2 regions of the Terribacillus sp. FSL K6-0262 genome follow, and region 1 is predicted to be linked to the other one. Evidence: predicted binding sites of a transcription regulator. Region 1 holds the regulator's gene; the other holds the start of a gene.

Evidence for each region. The regulator CtsR, encoded in region 1, represses protease genes until heat stress. The targets are predictions, from matches to a motif close to ATGGTCAATAAAGGTCAAACA.
Region 2: MHI54_RS04185 (ATP-dependent Clp protease ATP-binding subunit) is a predicted target of CtsR. The motif match lies at 5,234-5,254, and genes of this name have one in related genera.

Annotation. Positions count from the first base shown of each region.
Region 1 is NZ_CP150277.1:1,563,769-1,571,515, forward strand. Features, by position in the region: gene radA (DNA repair protein RadA) at 1-386, opposite strand, end outside; gene clpC (ATP-dependent protease ATP-binding subunit ClpC) at 526-2,955, opposite strand; gene MHI54_RS08185 (protein arginine kinase) at 2,976-4,043, opposite strand; gene MHI54_RS08190 (UvrB/UvrC motif-containing protein) at 4,043-4,579, opposite strand; gene MHI54_RS08195 (CtsR family transcriptional regulator) at 4,600-5,061, opposite strand; gene MHI54_RS08200 (MgtC/SapB family protein) at 5,190-5,885, opposite strand; rRNA gene rrf (5S ribosomal RNA) at 6,037-6,149, opposite strand; rRNA gene MHI54_RS08210 (23S ribosomal RNA) at 6,409-7,747, opposite strand, start outside.
Region 2 is NZ_CP150277.1:801,344-809,090, forward strand. Features, by position in the region: gene MHI54_RS04165 (ComEC/Rec2 family competence protein) at 1-479, opposite strand, end outside; gene MHI54_RS04170 (GNAT family protein) at 612-1,193, shown strand; gene MHI54_RS04175 (glycosyltransferase family 8 protein) at 1,285-2,142, shown strand; gene lepB (signal peptidase I) at 2,223-2,774, shown strand; gene MHI54_RS04185 (ATP-dependent Clp protease ATP-binding subunit) at 3,005-5,140, opposite strand; gene MHI54_RS04190 (acyl--CoA ligase) at 5,345-6,925, opposite strand; gene MHI54_RS04195 (DNA-3-methyladenine glycosylase) at 7,037-7,747, opposite strand, start outside.

The DNA of each region.
Region 1 (7,747 bases):
GCCGATTCCTCTCCTGAGATATACAAAACAGGTAATTCCTTTTCGGCCAGCTGTGCACTGACTTGCAATAGCAAGGTGGATTTACCGATACCAGGGTCGCCGCCGATAAGCACAAGCGATCCTGCAACGATGCCGCCGCCAAGCACCCTATTGAATTCAGGGAGATTCGTCGTCACCCGCGGCTCCTTTTCGGAGTGGATGGCCGTAATCGATTGCGGCTTTGCAGCTGTCGTCGTATTTGAATGACGGAAGGCACCGCTGCCAGCCGGTGAAACCACTTCCTCCGTGAAGGTATTCCAATTATTGCAGCTCGGGCATTTGCCCATCCATTTCGCAGATTCATATCCGCATTCCTGACAAACATACTTTGTCTTTCTCTTTGCCAAACTTATCAAATCCTTCTTCATCATTTTATACGATAATTACGGCATAAAAGTTACAGAAATATATCAAATAAAATCATTATTATAGAAAATATTACACAAATAAATAGCAAAAAGGGAGGCGTAAACACCTCCCTATTCATTATTTGCCCGTAACGATATACTTACCATCTTTATCAACATCTATATTCACTTGTTGACCTTTGCGGATATTCTCGCGCAGAAGCTCTTCCGATAATAAATCTTCGATATTCTTCTGGATTGCACGGCGCAGCGGACGCGCACCATATTCCGGATCGAAGCCTTCATCGGCAATCTTCTCAATCACAGCATCTGTCAGCGTAAACTCGATATCCTGCTGTGCAAGACGCTTCTTAAGCTGATCTGCCATCAATGTAACGATATCCTTCATGTGTTTCTTCTCCAGAGGATGGAACACAATCGTTTCATCGATACGGTTCAAGAACTCAGGACGGAATGCTTTCTTCAGTTCCTCTGTCACTTTCGCCTTCATATCCTTGAAGTTCTGATCTTCGCTATCCAATGTGAAACCTAGTGATTTGCTCCGTTTCAGCTCACTTGCTCCGACGTTGGAAGTCATGATCAGGATCGTATTGCGGAAATCGACCAGACGACCTTTGGAATCGGTCAGGCGTCCGTCCTCCAACACTTGAAGCAAGATGTTGAAGACCTCTGGATGTGCTTTTTCCACCTCATCAAGCAAGACGACGGAATATGGCTTGCGACGAACTTTCTCCGTGAGCTGTCCGCCCTCTTCATATCCTACATATCCTGGAGGAGAGCCGACTAGGCGTGCTGTGGAATGGCGCTCCATGTATTCGGACATATCGATACGGATCATCGCATCTTCGTCACCGAACATGGAATCAGCCAATGCACGTGCCAGTTCCGTTTTTCCGACTCCTGTCGGTCCAAGGAAGATGAAGGAACCAATCGGACGTTTTGGATCCTTGAGACCTGCACGCGCCCGGCGAATTGCTTTGGAGATTGCGACAACCGCTTCTTCTTGACCGATGACGCGGTCATGCAATGTCTGCTCCATATTGAGCAAGCGTTCGGATTCATCCTTTGTCAGCTTGGCAACCGGCACTCCAGTCCAGATGGAAACAACGGAAGCGATGTCTTCCACAGTGACTTCACTGCTTTCCTGACCTTGTTTCTCTTTCCACTGGTCCTTCGTCTGATCCAGCTGATCACGCAGGCGCTGCTCTGTATCACGCAAGGAAGCCGCTTTTTCGAATTCCTGGCTTTGTACGGCTGCATCTTTCTCTTTGCGAACTTCCTCCAGCTTCTGCTCGAGCTCTTTCAAGTTTGGCGGAGCAGTGTAAGAGCGAAGACGTACTTTGGAAGCCGCCTCATCAATCAAGTCGATCGCTTTATCCGGAAGGAAACGATCCGTAATGTAACGATCGGAGAATTCCGCTGCTGCACGAATCGCATCGTCGGTGATGGTTACACGGTGATGGGCTTCATAGCGATCACGCAAGCCAGTGAGGATCTGAATCGATTCCTCCACGGATGGTTCATCGACTTGTATCGGCTGGAAGCGGCGTTCCAATGCTGCATCTTTCTCGATATACTTGCGGTACTCATCCAAAGTGGTAGCACCGATGCACTGCAGCTCCCCGCGTGCCAAGGATGGTTTCAGGATATTGGAAGCGTCGATTGCCCCTTCCGCTCCGCCCGCACCGATAAGTGTATGCAGTTCATCAATGAAGAGGATGATATTCCCTGCTTGGCGGATCTCCTCCATCACTTTTTTCAAACGATCCTCGAATTCCCCGCGGTATTTCGTACCCGCCACGACTGTACCCATATCAAGCGTCATGACACGTTTATCCCGCAGGATCTCCGGAATTTCATTATTGATGATCTGCTGCGCCAGACCTTCAGCAACTGCCGTTTTACCTACACCCGGCTCCCCGATCAAGACAGGATTATTTTTCGTACGGCGGCTAAGGACTTGAATGACACGCTCGATCTCTTTTTCACGGCCGATGACCGGATCGATATTGCCTTCTTTGGCAATGGCCGTAAGATCGCGCGCCAAGGAGTCAAGCGTCGGCGTATTTGCCCTGGCAGACTGACTGCCGCGCTGTTTCCCTGCAGAGGACTCATTACTGCCAAGAAGCTGAAGCACTTGCTGACGCGCTTTGTTCAAGCTGACACCGAGATTATTCAGCACACGTGCCGCAACACCTTCTCCTTCGCGAATCAATCCGAGAAGGATATGCTCAGTACCCACGTAAGAATGACCAAGCTTTCTCGCTTCGTCCAAGGAAAGCTCGATCACTTTCTTCGCGCGCGGTGTGTAATAAGGTGTACCAGTGATTTTCTGGCCGCGCCCGATCAGCTGCTCGACCTCTTCCTGAATGCGTTCTGTTTCCAATCCCAGTGTCGTCAGAGCTTTGGCAGCGATTCCTTCGCCTTCGCTCACCAGGCCCAATAGAATGTGTTCTGTTCCAATATTATTATGTCCAAGCCGCACTGCCTCTTCTTGGGCAAGTGCAAGGACCTTTTGCGCTCTTTCCGTGAAGCGTCCAAACATCATAGGAATTCCTCCTCGATCAGTCAGTTATTTTCCAAATGCATCCGCTCCCTGATAAGGGAGGCACGTAATACATCTCGTTCTCTGCCAGATAGGCTCCTTCTCGCATAATGCTGAAGGAAGCCCGGCTGTATCAATACCATTAATTCATTAAGTATAGATTGAGGCATATCTTCTATATACCCAAGATCGATGCCTAACCTAACATCGGATAAACAGGTTGCAGCTTCCTTGGATTCAATGATACGGCTGTACCGCAACGTACCATAAGAACGGAAGATCCGATCCTCCAGCTGGATGCTCAGCTCCTCTGTCAGCGTATGCCGAGCTTGCCTTTCCTGCTCGATCAACTGGCTGACTACGCTTTCCAGATCCTCGACAATATCCTGTTCGGATTTTCCCAGGGTGATCTGGTTGGATATCTGATAGATATTGCCCTGAGCCTCACTGCCTTCTCCGTAAATGCCGCGAACGACAAGTCCGAGCTGGTTGATTGCCGGTGTCAGCCGGTTCATCTGATGCGTCATGGTCAAAGCAGGCAGATGCATCATCACAGAAGCCCGGAGCCCCGTCCCTACATTCGTCGGACAGGTAGTCAGATAACCCCTTTCCTCATCGAAAGCATATGTTATCTTCTGTTCAAGCCAATCATCCACTTCAAATGCCTCCTGCAGTGCCTTTTGCAGCTGGAAGCCTGGCAAATAAAGCTGGATCCGCAGGTGATCCTCCTCATTTACCATGATAGAGACTTGTTCGCTTTCGCTTAGCAAAACTCCTGCTTCCTCTGCGTGTTCTGCCAAATGAGGGCTGATCAAATGTTTCTCGACAAATACTTTTTTCTCGATCGGTGATAAATCGGCAATCCGGATGAATTGCATCTTTCCGCGATCCTGGAATGCGGCATCCTGATAGCTGTCTTGGAAGAAATTAAGTACATCGTCCAAATCCTCTGCCTTGGCAATTAAGGGGAAAGTTCGATTCTCAAAGTTCCTGGCTAACCGAATACGGCTGCTCATGACTATATCGCAATCCGGTCCATTTTCTTTCATCCACGGGCTGATTGCATCACTCATGAAATTCTCAAGTGACATTAGCTCTCACCCTCTTCCCGGCCATCCTGCTCCAAAGAACGTATCTTATCGCGGAGCTCCGCTGCTTTTTCAAATTCCTCCGCTTGAATATATTGCTGCATGGATTCCCGATATGCAGCGATTTTTCGTTTCTTTTCGATACCGCTGCCCATCCTCTTTGGTATCTTGCCTTCGTGTTTGGTATTGCCGCTGTGTACCCGACGGAAGATAGGGTTCAGATTATCCTCGAATGTTTCATAACAGGATGCACAACCGAATTTCCCCAAGCGGGTAAACTCATGATATGTGAGTCCGCACTTCGGACAAGCAAGTGCTGCCGGTGCTTGAGAGAAGTGTTTATGTCCTTGGACAGTCGATGGATTCATATGGAATAGACCAGATAATAAGTTATGCAGGGAATACCCTTCTTGGCCGTAGGAGACATATCCGTTTTCCTTGGCGCATTGCTCGCATACATGCATTTCCGTCTTCTGCCCATTGACGACATTCGTCAAATGTAATGTAGCTGGCCTTATATGACATTCTTGACATTCCATCTTGATGCCTCCTTATCTGACTAGTACTTGATAGCAGTCAGCATTGAAACCAGGATACGTGACCTGACCTCATCGCGAAGCGGAAGAGGGAAGGCTAGTGTATCTCGGCTGGTTGCCCTAAGCATGATTTTCGCTTCCCGTTCTGTCAGGATATTCTCTTCTGCCAGGCGTTCGATCACGTTATTGGCAGTCTGCTGTGAAACTCGCGGCTGCACCATTTCGATCACGTCGTCTATCAAACTTGCTTCCGTATGATGCTTTACCCGAATTATACGAATATAACCGCCGCCGCCACGCTTGCTTTCAACCAGATATCCCTTTTCGACGGTGAATCTCGTTTTGATGACGTAGTTGATTTGGGAGGGCACGCACTGAAAACGATTGGCTACTTCGCTTCGCTTTATCTCCACTTCCTGCGTATCCGTTGACTGAAGGATCTGCTTAAGATATGCCTCGATTATGTCAGATATATTATTACTCACACAAGTTTCCTCCCTTCTTTTGACTTTGACTATCTTTGACTATATTATATACATTTTGCAGGAGGAATGCAAAGCACTTCTTCTTTAGCATAGCCCCCAAAAACAGAAAAAAACCCTTAAAAAGGGTTTTAACTTTTCACCGTACTGACCGATTTGATATTGGTTAGATCAGTCAGTTCCTCGAAGAGCTCCATTTCATTTATAGCCTGACGTGTTTCCAACTCAACATGCAGCATCCTGCTATCATGGTGATACTTTTTCATTTTCATGTTTGTCAATGCCAGATGATGGCGCTCGAGTATTTCCATGATGGGAGCCACACTATCTTCCCTGCCCAGTTCAATATCGAGAAGGTATGCTTTCTGCTTTTTACTGGACAAAAACAGTTTCTCGAAATTATTCAGGAATATGAGGATGGATAGAATGATGATGGTTGTGAATACAGCCTCCATATACATTCCTGCCCCTATCACAAGACCGAGGCCTGCTACGGTCCAGACAGATGCGGCTGTCGTGAGACCCCGGACAGTAGTTCCATTGACCAGGATCGTCCCCGCTCCCAGGAACCCGATCCCGCTGATGACATAAGAAGGTATACGTGCAGGATCGAATTGCACATAGTCATGCTCTTCGCTGAATTCCGTAAAGCCATATAAAGATAAAATCATCATAAGACAAGATCCCACGCCTACAAGGATGTGAGTCCTTAAACCAGCGTGATGATTACCCATCCCACGCTCCATCCCGATAGCACCTGAAAGGAATATCGCAATTATTATTTTAATCATTACCGTTAAAAATTGATCGTTATAGTATTGCTCCATCCATGCTTCCCTTCTTTCTCTTAGCAGTATATGAATATTCTCGTCTCAATATGAAGTGAAATATTTACATTCCCTAATCGACAGAAGTATAAAGCAAAACATAAAAAATCTCCTGATAAGTTATGATTAACTTATCAGGAGATTTCATCTTGCCTGGCAGCGTCCTACTCTCGCAGGGCGAACCCAACTACCATCGGCGCTGAAGAGCTTAACTGCTGTGTTCGGCATGGGAACAGGTGTGACCTCTTCGCTATTACCACCAGACAATGCAAGAATTCATATGGAATGAACCCTCAAAACTAGATAAGAAACATCCTTGCTGTACATCTCATGCGTGCCAAGCACCGGAGTGCTTGGTCTTTGGCGTTGACTTACTAAGGGATCTGGCGCTGCGGCTAGATCCAGCTCCAAAGGCCAGAAACTATGGCCTAAGCGATAAATCCCTTCGTGAAGAAGTACACTCCACTACGGGCTTTCTCGCTTATTCCTACGTTTCTAAACGGCCTTTTCCGCTTTTCGTTTTTTAGTTAAGTCCTCGATCGATTAGTATTCGTCAGCTGCACGTGTCACCACGCTTCCACCTCGAACCTATCTACCTCATCGTCTCTGAGGGATCTTACTCATTTAAAATGATGGGAAGTCTCATCTTGAGGGGGGCTTCATGCTTAGATGCTTTCAGCACTTATCCCTTCCGCACGTAGCTACCCAGCTGTGCTCCTGGCGGAACAACTGGTGCACCAGCGGTGCGTCCATCCCGGTCCTCTCGTACTAAGGACAGCTCCTCTCAAACTTCCAACGCCCACGACGGATAGGGACCGAACTGTCTCACGACGTTCTGAACCCAGCTCGCGTACCGCTTTAATGGGCGAACAGCCCAACCCTTGGGACCGACTACAGCCCCAGGATGCGATGAGCCGACATCGAGGTGCCAAACCTCCCCGTCGATGTGGACTCTTGGGGGAGATAAGCCTGTTATCCCCGGGGTAGCTTTTATCCGTTGAGCGACGGCCCTTCCATACGGCACCGCCGGATCACTAAGCCCGACTTTCGTCCCTGCTCGACTTGTAGGTCTCGCAGTCAAGCTCCCTTCTGCCTTTGCACGCTACGAATGATTTCCAACCATTCTGAGGGAACCTTTGGGCGCCTCCGTTACTCTTTGGGAGGCGACCGCCCCAGTCAAACTGCCCACCTGACACTGTCTCCGAACCGGATGACGGTTCTGGGTTAGAATGTCAATACAGCCAGGGTGGTATCCCACGGATGCCTCCGCCGAAGCTGGCGCTCCGGTTTCCAAGGCTCCCACCTATCCTGTACAAGCTGTACCAACATTCCATATCAGGCTACAGTAAAGCTCCACGGGGTCTTTCCGTCCTGTCGCGGGTAATGCGCATCTTCACGCATAGTATAATTTCACCGGGTCTCTCGTTGAGACAGTGCCCAAGTCGTTGCACCTTTCGTGCGGGTCGGAACTTACCCGACAAGGAATTTCGCTACCTTAGGACCGTTATAGTTACGGCCGCCGTTTACTGGGGCTTCGGTTCACAGCTTCGGGACGAAGTCCCTAACCATTCCCCTTAACCTTCCAGCACCGGGCAGGTGTCAGCCCCTATACTTCGCCTTACGGCTTTGCAGAGACCTGTGTTTTTGCTAAACAGTCGCTTGGGCCTTTTCACTGCGGCTTCTCCTAAAAAGAAGCACCCCTTCTCCCGAAGTTACGGGGTCATTTTGCCGAGTTCCTTAACGAGAGTTCTCCCGATCATCTTCGGTTACTCACCGTGCCTACCTGTGTCGGTTTGCGGTACGGGCACCTATTTCCTCACTAGAGGCTTTTCTTGGCAGTGTGAAATCAGGAACTTCGGTAC
Region 2 (7,747 bases), 760 kb from region 1:
GAAATAAGCGGATCTATGGATAAATAATGGCCTTCTTTGGCGATGGTCACCGGTATTTGTTTTTCTGCCAGGATCTCCGTGTATCGCTGATACGTTCTGGTCGTATATAATTTCCCGCTATCCAGGACATGCTTTACTTCCAGCTCTTCAAGTATTGGAAGGAGTCCGCCGATATGATCGATATCCGGATGCGTCGCCACCAGGAGATCTATCTTTTCCACTCCCTTGGCCAAAAGCTCTTCCATCACTTTCTCCCCGGCTTCCCTATCCCCTCCATCTACGAGTATATTATAATGTGATGGCGTTTGTATCAGCATGCTGTCACCTTGCCCGACATCGAGGAAATGAACTTGGAGCTTGCCTGCTTCTTCCGTTTGCGAAAATATATAGTCCCAAATACCACTCCCGCTTTCTGCAGCAGTATTGACAGGAAAAACAAGCATCAGGCAGAGACAACTCAAACATACCCATTTCTTCATTGGTTCCGCCCCCTTTTTCCATAGGATGCAGTCTGCAAAGGGTTCGTATGCACGAAGGCTTTCCTCCTAATTTTAACAATCGGCTGGACATGCTATACTAATAGCATTGGGAAAGGAGCGACATATCATATCATGTTTACACATCGTATTGACTCAGCCACTTATTTGAAGCTTTTGGAGCAGCACGATAGCGATAAGCTGTTCCAGCTGATCGACAGCTCCCGTGAGCACTTACGGCAATGGCTTCCTTGGGTAGATCAGAATACGACTGTCGAGCACAGCAGGCAATTCATCCAGCAAACACTGGAGCAATTCGCCGCCAATGACGGCTTTACTGCCGGAATATGGTATCAAGGAGCTTTAGCCGGAGTGATCGGCTTCCATAAGATTGACTGGCAAAATCGTTCCACCAGCTTGGGGTATTGGCTGGGAGAGGATTACACCGGTCTGGGCCTGATGCAGAAATCCGTCAGCAAATGCCTTGATTATGCCTTTCTTGAACTTCGGTTGAACCGGGTCGAAATCCGTTGTGCAATCGGGAATGTACGAAGCAGGAGAATCCCGGAGAAGCTCGGCTTCACGCATGAAGGAACAATCCGCCAAGCAGAAAGGCTCGTCTATGGATATGTGAACCATAATGTCTATGGCATGCTGCTGGAAGAATGGGAAGCAAAAGAAAACAGTAAGACGAACGATGATGAGGCAAAAGGTTAATCAATATATTTCAAATGAATTACAATTTTCCTTCATATGTTTAGTCTCATTTTCCAAGTGTTATATACACACCAAGGAGATGAGAAGTAAAATGAAGAAGAAAATGCATATTGTTTCATCGACAGACGACAACTACGCACAGCATTTGGGTATGACATTAAGTTCTTTACTTGAAAACACTTCCAGCCCTGAGGATATTGTCATTTCAATCATCGACGGCGGAATCAGCCGCGAGAAGAAACAGCTATTGAAGGAAACTGCAGCAATCCATGGAGCGCCGCTTGATTTCCTCACTGTGAATGTGGAAATATACAAAGGCGCAATTGCCAGCCGTCATATTTCAAAAGCGGCTTATTATCGTATTTCCATTCCTGAAATGATGGATCCTGCCATCGAACGGACGTTGTACGTTGATTGCGATATGCTGATATTGGATGATGTCAAGAAATTATTCGATATCGAGATGGAAGGAAACATCATTGCAGCCGTCGGCGACTACGGTGAGCACCACCGCCTTGAAAAAATGGGCATCACCAAGGAAGATCGTTATTTCAACTCTGGTCTGCTGCTGATCGATATGCAGGCATGGCGTGACCATGATATTACGGATAAAGTGCTGACATTCATCAATGAAAATCCAGATAAACTGGCTTGGCATGATCAAGATGCACTGAACGCCATCCTTTGGAATGACTGGCTCATGCTCCATCCAAAATGGAATGCCCAGACACATGTTATCCTGAAAGAATACAAAGCGAAATCACTCGAGGAGGAGCGGGTTTTGCGCACGGTAAGGGAGAAACCATCAATCGTCCATTTCTGCGGCGAAGAGAAACCTTGGCAGAAAGGATCCATTCACCCTTACACAGATGGTTACTACGACTATCTGGCTAAAACCCCGTTTGGCCGCCAGCCAGCACCCGCTTCGAAGAGTTCCTTATCTATATAAAATTGTTGTAAAACTGGAGTTAAAAAAACTCCAGTTTTTTCTATGGACTCTCCGTATATGTTACACTGGTACTAAAGGAGGTGCTTTCCCTGAAAGCTAGACGCACACTATACACTGTGCTGCTGTCGGTTGGTATTGCCATTGTCGCTTTATTCATTTTCCGCACTTTTTTTTATTTTCCCAGTACCGTATATGGCGAATCGATGGCCCCTACTTTGGAAGACCAGAACAAAATCATCATCAGCCGGATTGGAGAAATCAACCGTTTTGACGAAGTCGTCTTCCACGCGCCAGATCAGGATGCAAGCTATGTAAAACGCGTGATTGGTGTACCTGGAGACACGATCGAGTACAAGAATGATGTACTCTACGTAAATGGCAAAAAGCATCGGGAGCCTTATCTGAAAGAGATGAAGGAAGCTATGCAGGGAGATGCATTATTTACGAATAACTTCAAGCTGCGTGATGTCATCGGTGAAGATACAATTCCTGATGGTTACCTGTTCGTCATGGGAGATAATCGCAGAAACAGTAAAGACAGCAGGATGTTCGGCTTGATCCCACAAGACTCCGTTATCGGGGAAGTTAAGTTTCGATATTATCCATTCCCTCAGATAGGATGGACCAATTGAATAAATTTAGTGACGAGCAGTGCAGGCTATTGCACTGTTTTTTATTTTCTCCTTAGCTGGTAAACCATTCCACTAAACTTATACCCATCCAACATATCCACATTGTCCAATCAGCGCAGGCACCGAGCTAAAAAGTATACTGCATACTTTGCCGCTTTCTTTCTTTTGCAGGTCTATTATACTGTATAAAAAAAGAGACTCATGCTTTACATGCATGAGTCTCTTCCGTATCATTTACCAATTACAGTAATCTGTTCATCAATCAAATCCACTACCATACTGCTTGCATCCTCTTCTTCAAGAATATAGTCGGTGATTTTATCCTCTACTTGATCCTGGATGACTCGGCGTAATGGACGGGCGCCAAAGCGAGGATCATAGCCTTTTTTCGCCAGGAAGTGTTTTGCAGCGTCTGTCACTTCCAGCTTGTAGCCTTCTTCTTCCATATTCTTAGTCAAATCTGCAAGCATAAGCTCTACAATCCGTACCAAGTCTTCCTCTTTCAGCTCATCAAAGCTGATGATGGAATCAAAGCGGTTCAAGAATTCAGGTTTGAAGTAAGCGCCCAGCTTCTCGATTACGGATACCGCTTCATTGCTGGAATTCGTAAAACCGACCGAGATCTGCTTATCCCCTGTACCTGCATTGCTTGTCATGATGATCACGGTATCTTTAAAGCTCACTTTTCGGCCTTGGCTGTCTGTCAAATGACCGTCTTCCATGATTTGCAGGAATAGATGCTGTACATCAGGATGTGCTTTCTCGATTTCATCCAATAGGACGATTGTATAAGGATTGCGGCGCACTCGCTCTGTCAGCTGTCCCGCTTCTTCATGTCCGACATATCCCGGAGGTGAACCGATAAGTTTCGCCACGGAGTGACGTTCCATATACTCACTCATGTCCAGACGAATATAGGAATCACGTGTACCGAACATCTCCTCTGCCAAGGCTTTCGTCAATTCCGTTTTCCCAACACCAGTCGGTCCGACAAATAGGAAGGAACCAATTGGGCGCTGTTTGGATTTCAAACCGGCTCTGCTGCGGCGAATTGCTTTGGCGACTCGATCTACTGCCTGCTGCTGTCCAATGACCTTGCTGGACAAATTAGCAGCTAAGTTTTTCATTTTATTCTGCTCTTCGGATTGGATTTTCGTTACAGGAATGCCTGTTTTCTCTTCGACAATCTGCTGGATGACTTCGACTGTCACTTCGCCTTTTTCTTCATTCTTCGGTTCCTCAAGCTTTTGTTCCAGCTGGATTTCTTCTTGGCGAAGATATGCTGCACGTTCGTAATCTTCACGGCCTGCAGCCTCTTCCTTCTCTTTGGCAATCTGTGCAAGACGAGCTTGGATTGCGTCTTCATCAGTTGTCACGGTCAGCAGATTGATTCGTGAACCGGCTTCATCCAGCAAGTCGATGGCTTTATCAGGAAGGAAGCGGTCTTGGATATAACGCTGTGACAAGTTCACGCTCGCCTTGATTGCATCCTCTGTGTAAGAAACCTGATGGTATGCTTCGTATTTCTCCTGCAATCCTTTCAGGATCTCAATTGCCTGCCCTGCTGACGGTTCTTTCACCATTACCGGCTGGAGGCGGCGTTCAAGCGCGGCGTCTTTCTCGATTTGACGGTACTCTTTCAAAGTGGTTGCACCTATCAATTGTAACTCGCCGCGTGCCAGTGCCGGCTTCAGGATATTCCCTGCATCCATTTGGGAACCTTCGGCAGACCCGGCCCCGACCAATAGGTGAATTTCATCGACGAACAGGATGACATTCTTACGCTGCTGCAATTCAGAGATCAGCTGTTTCATCTTTTCTTCGAATTGGCCGCGTACGCCTGTGTTTGCAACCAGCGAAGCGACATCGAGCAAGTAGATTTCTTTATTTTGCAGCTTTACAGGTACATTTCCTTCGACGATCTGCAAAGCTAGTCCTTCTGCAATAGCTGTCTTACCTACCCCTGGCTCCCCGATCAGGACTGGATTGTTCTTATTGCGTCGGTTCAATGTCTCGATGACACGTTTCACTTCTTGCTCACGGCCGATTACCGGATCGATCAGACCTGCACGTGCGCCATCTGTCAGGTTCTTGCCAAGTGAGTCGAGCAGCCCTCCGCGGCCATTACCGCCAGCTTGCGCTTGGCCGTTGGCTCCGGCTTGGAAGCCGGATTGTGCTCCTTGGAAGATATTCTTGAAGAAATCATCCATTGTTCCGCCATTGTTTGCGAAACCTGCAGGATTTTTAGATGTATTTTTCATTTCGTTGTAGCAAGTATGGCAGAGCTGTAATTGTTGTTTTTGGTTATTGAATTGCATAAACAAGTTCACATTTGCTTCTCGTTCACCACAATGTTGGCATTTCATAAATACAATTACCTCCCTAATCGTTTTGTTTGGTTCAATTGGTCAAGTGTCACGCTTTGACTTTGACTATCTTTGACCTTGTGACTTCATTATAGTCTGACCTTCTTTGACTTTCAAGTACTTTGCTTTATTTTTTATAATTATTTTAGTTTAAGCCCAAGGCAAATAAAAAAGCACCGCCCGGCTGTAGGCGATGCTTCTGTTTTATTTCGTTTTTTGTTTTTCCTGGTTGCGCAATTCGACCCGTCTGATTTTACCGGAGGAAGTCTTCGGCAATTCTTTGACGAATTCAATTTTACGTGGATACTTATAAGGTGCAGTGGTATTTTTCACATGTGTCTGCAATTCTTTGACAAGCTCCGGATCGTCCTCATCCACACCTTCGCGCAGGATGACGAATGCTTTGACGACATTGCCGCGAATTTCATCCGGGCTGGCAACGACTGCGCATTCCGCTACAGCTGGATGTTTGACCAAGGCATCCTCCACTTCGAATGGTCCGATCGTATAACCGGAGCTGATGATGATGTCATCGCTGCGGCCTTCAAACCAGAAATACCCGTCTTCATCGACGGAAGCTTGATCGCCAGTGACGAAGTAACCGTTTCTTTCCGCTTGTTCACGTCGTTCCGGCTCACGGAAATATGTTTTGAACAAAGCAGGACTGTCCAGCTTCAGTGCAATATCACCGACTTCACCCGTTTTTACCGGATTGCCATCTTCATCGATCACGACTACCTCATTACCTGGTGTCGGTTTACCCATGGAACCTGGTCTAGGCTCCATCCCTTTCATGATACCAAGCAGCAGCGTGCTTTCTGTCTGTCCATAGCCATCACGCACAATAATATCAAAGTGCTTTTGGAAGACATCGATCACTTCCCGGTTCAATGGTTCGCCGGCAGATACCGCACTATGCAAAGCACTCAAGTTATAGCTGCCAAGATCCGTCACCTTTGCCATCAGGCGGTATTCTGTCGGGGTACAGCAGAGCACATTGATTTTATAATCCTCCAAAAGGGAAAGATACGTTTTGGCATCAAAACGCCCCATGTAGACAAAGCCAGTTGCCCCTGTGCCCAATACGGATAGGAATGGGCTCCATACCCATTTCTGCCAGCCCGGTGCTGCTGTTGCCCACACGATATCCCCTTTGGAAGCGGATAGCCAGTTCTCAGCTGCTGTACGCAAGTGTGCGTAGCCCCAGCCATGTGTATGAACCACACCCTTTGGATTCCCTGTTGTACCGCTCGTATAAGACAGCAGCGCTAAGTCGTCTCTTGATGTCCGCACTGTTTCCAGCTCATCCGATGCTGCCGCTTTAAGCACTTGGAGTTCCTGCCATCCTTCAGCCGGCCCTCCGACAGAAAGCTTGATCAAACTCTCTTGGTTTTCGATTGCGTCGAATTGCTCTGTGAATTTATGAAAGCTGATGATCCCCTTCACTTTCCCATGATCGATACGGTATTGTAAATCCTTCGTTTTCAGCATTTCGGAGCTAGGGATGATCACAATTCCAAGCTTCAAGGCTGCAGCATAAATATGATATGCCTCCACGATACGCGGTACCATCACCAAAATGGAATCGCCTTTTTCCAAGCCCAGTTGTTTCAGAACATTACCTGTGCGGTTGACATCCTGGAATAACGCCTTGTACGTCACTTCCTTCTTATTGCCCGCATCATCCATCCAAATGAGCGCTTTACGATCTTCGTCTGTAACATGTCGCTCCATTTCATCAACGATGTTGTATTGCTCTGGTGCAATCAAATCTTTTCTATCCATACTTTCGCCTCCTAAATGGCTGCCTGATTTAACTAATGGACTTATTATAGCAGACTGAAGCACGACTTCCCAGCAATAATTGTTACCAAATTATAAAACTTGATATTAGTATCAGGTCTCAATACTTCTCCAAAGCGTAACAGCCGCATAACTACGGTAAGGAGCCCATCTTTCTCCCCGCTCATGTATTGCTGCTGGCGTCGGCTTTTCGGCGAGGTTATCGTAGAGCTTCAATGCTTTTTGTATCCCGATATCAGCAGCTGGTAATAAATCAGCTCGCCCTAAACCGGACAGCATCCAGTTCTGTGCCGACCAGCTGCCAAGCCCCCGGATTTTCGTCAATTCTGCAGCTATTTCCTCATCGGATGCCGAAGCAAGCTGCATGAGATCCAATTTCCCCTCTGCAATCAGGCGGCTGGTATCGATTACATACTCTGCCTTCCGCTGCGAAAACTGCAGTTTGCGTAAGGCATCATAGGATAAAGAAGCAATCTCCCCAGGCGACGGATAGAACCAGATGTCTTCTACTTTTGTCCCGAAATTCTCCACAAATCGGTTCGTCAGCGTGTAGGCAAACTTCAAATTCAATTGCTGGTGGATGATTGTTTTCATCAAGCTATAATAGACGTCCGTATCTTTTACGATCGGGGTTCCCGCATGTGCGTAAAACAGCTGTTCCAAATCCGAACCGGCAAAATGTGCAGCTACATCGGCAAGATCAACCTCCCACTGCAGCCACTTCTCCACCCAAGAAATTATTTCCGCCTGCCTGGAAGGATCCGCCGAAGAAACTTTAACGGAAGGAGATGTGATTGGTCCGCT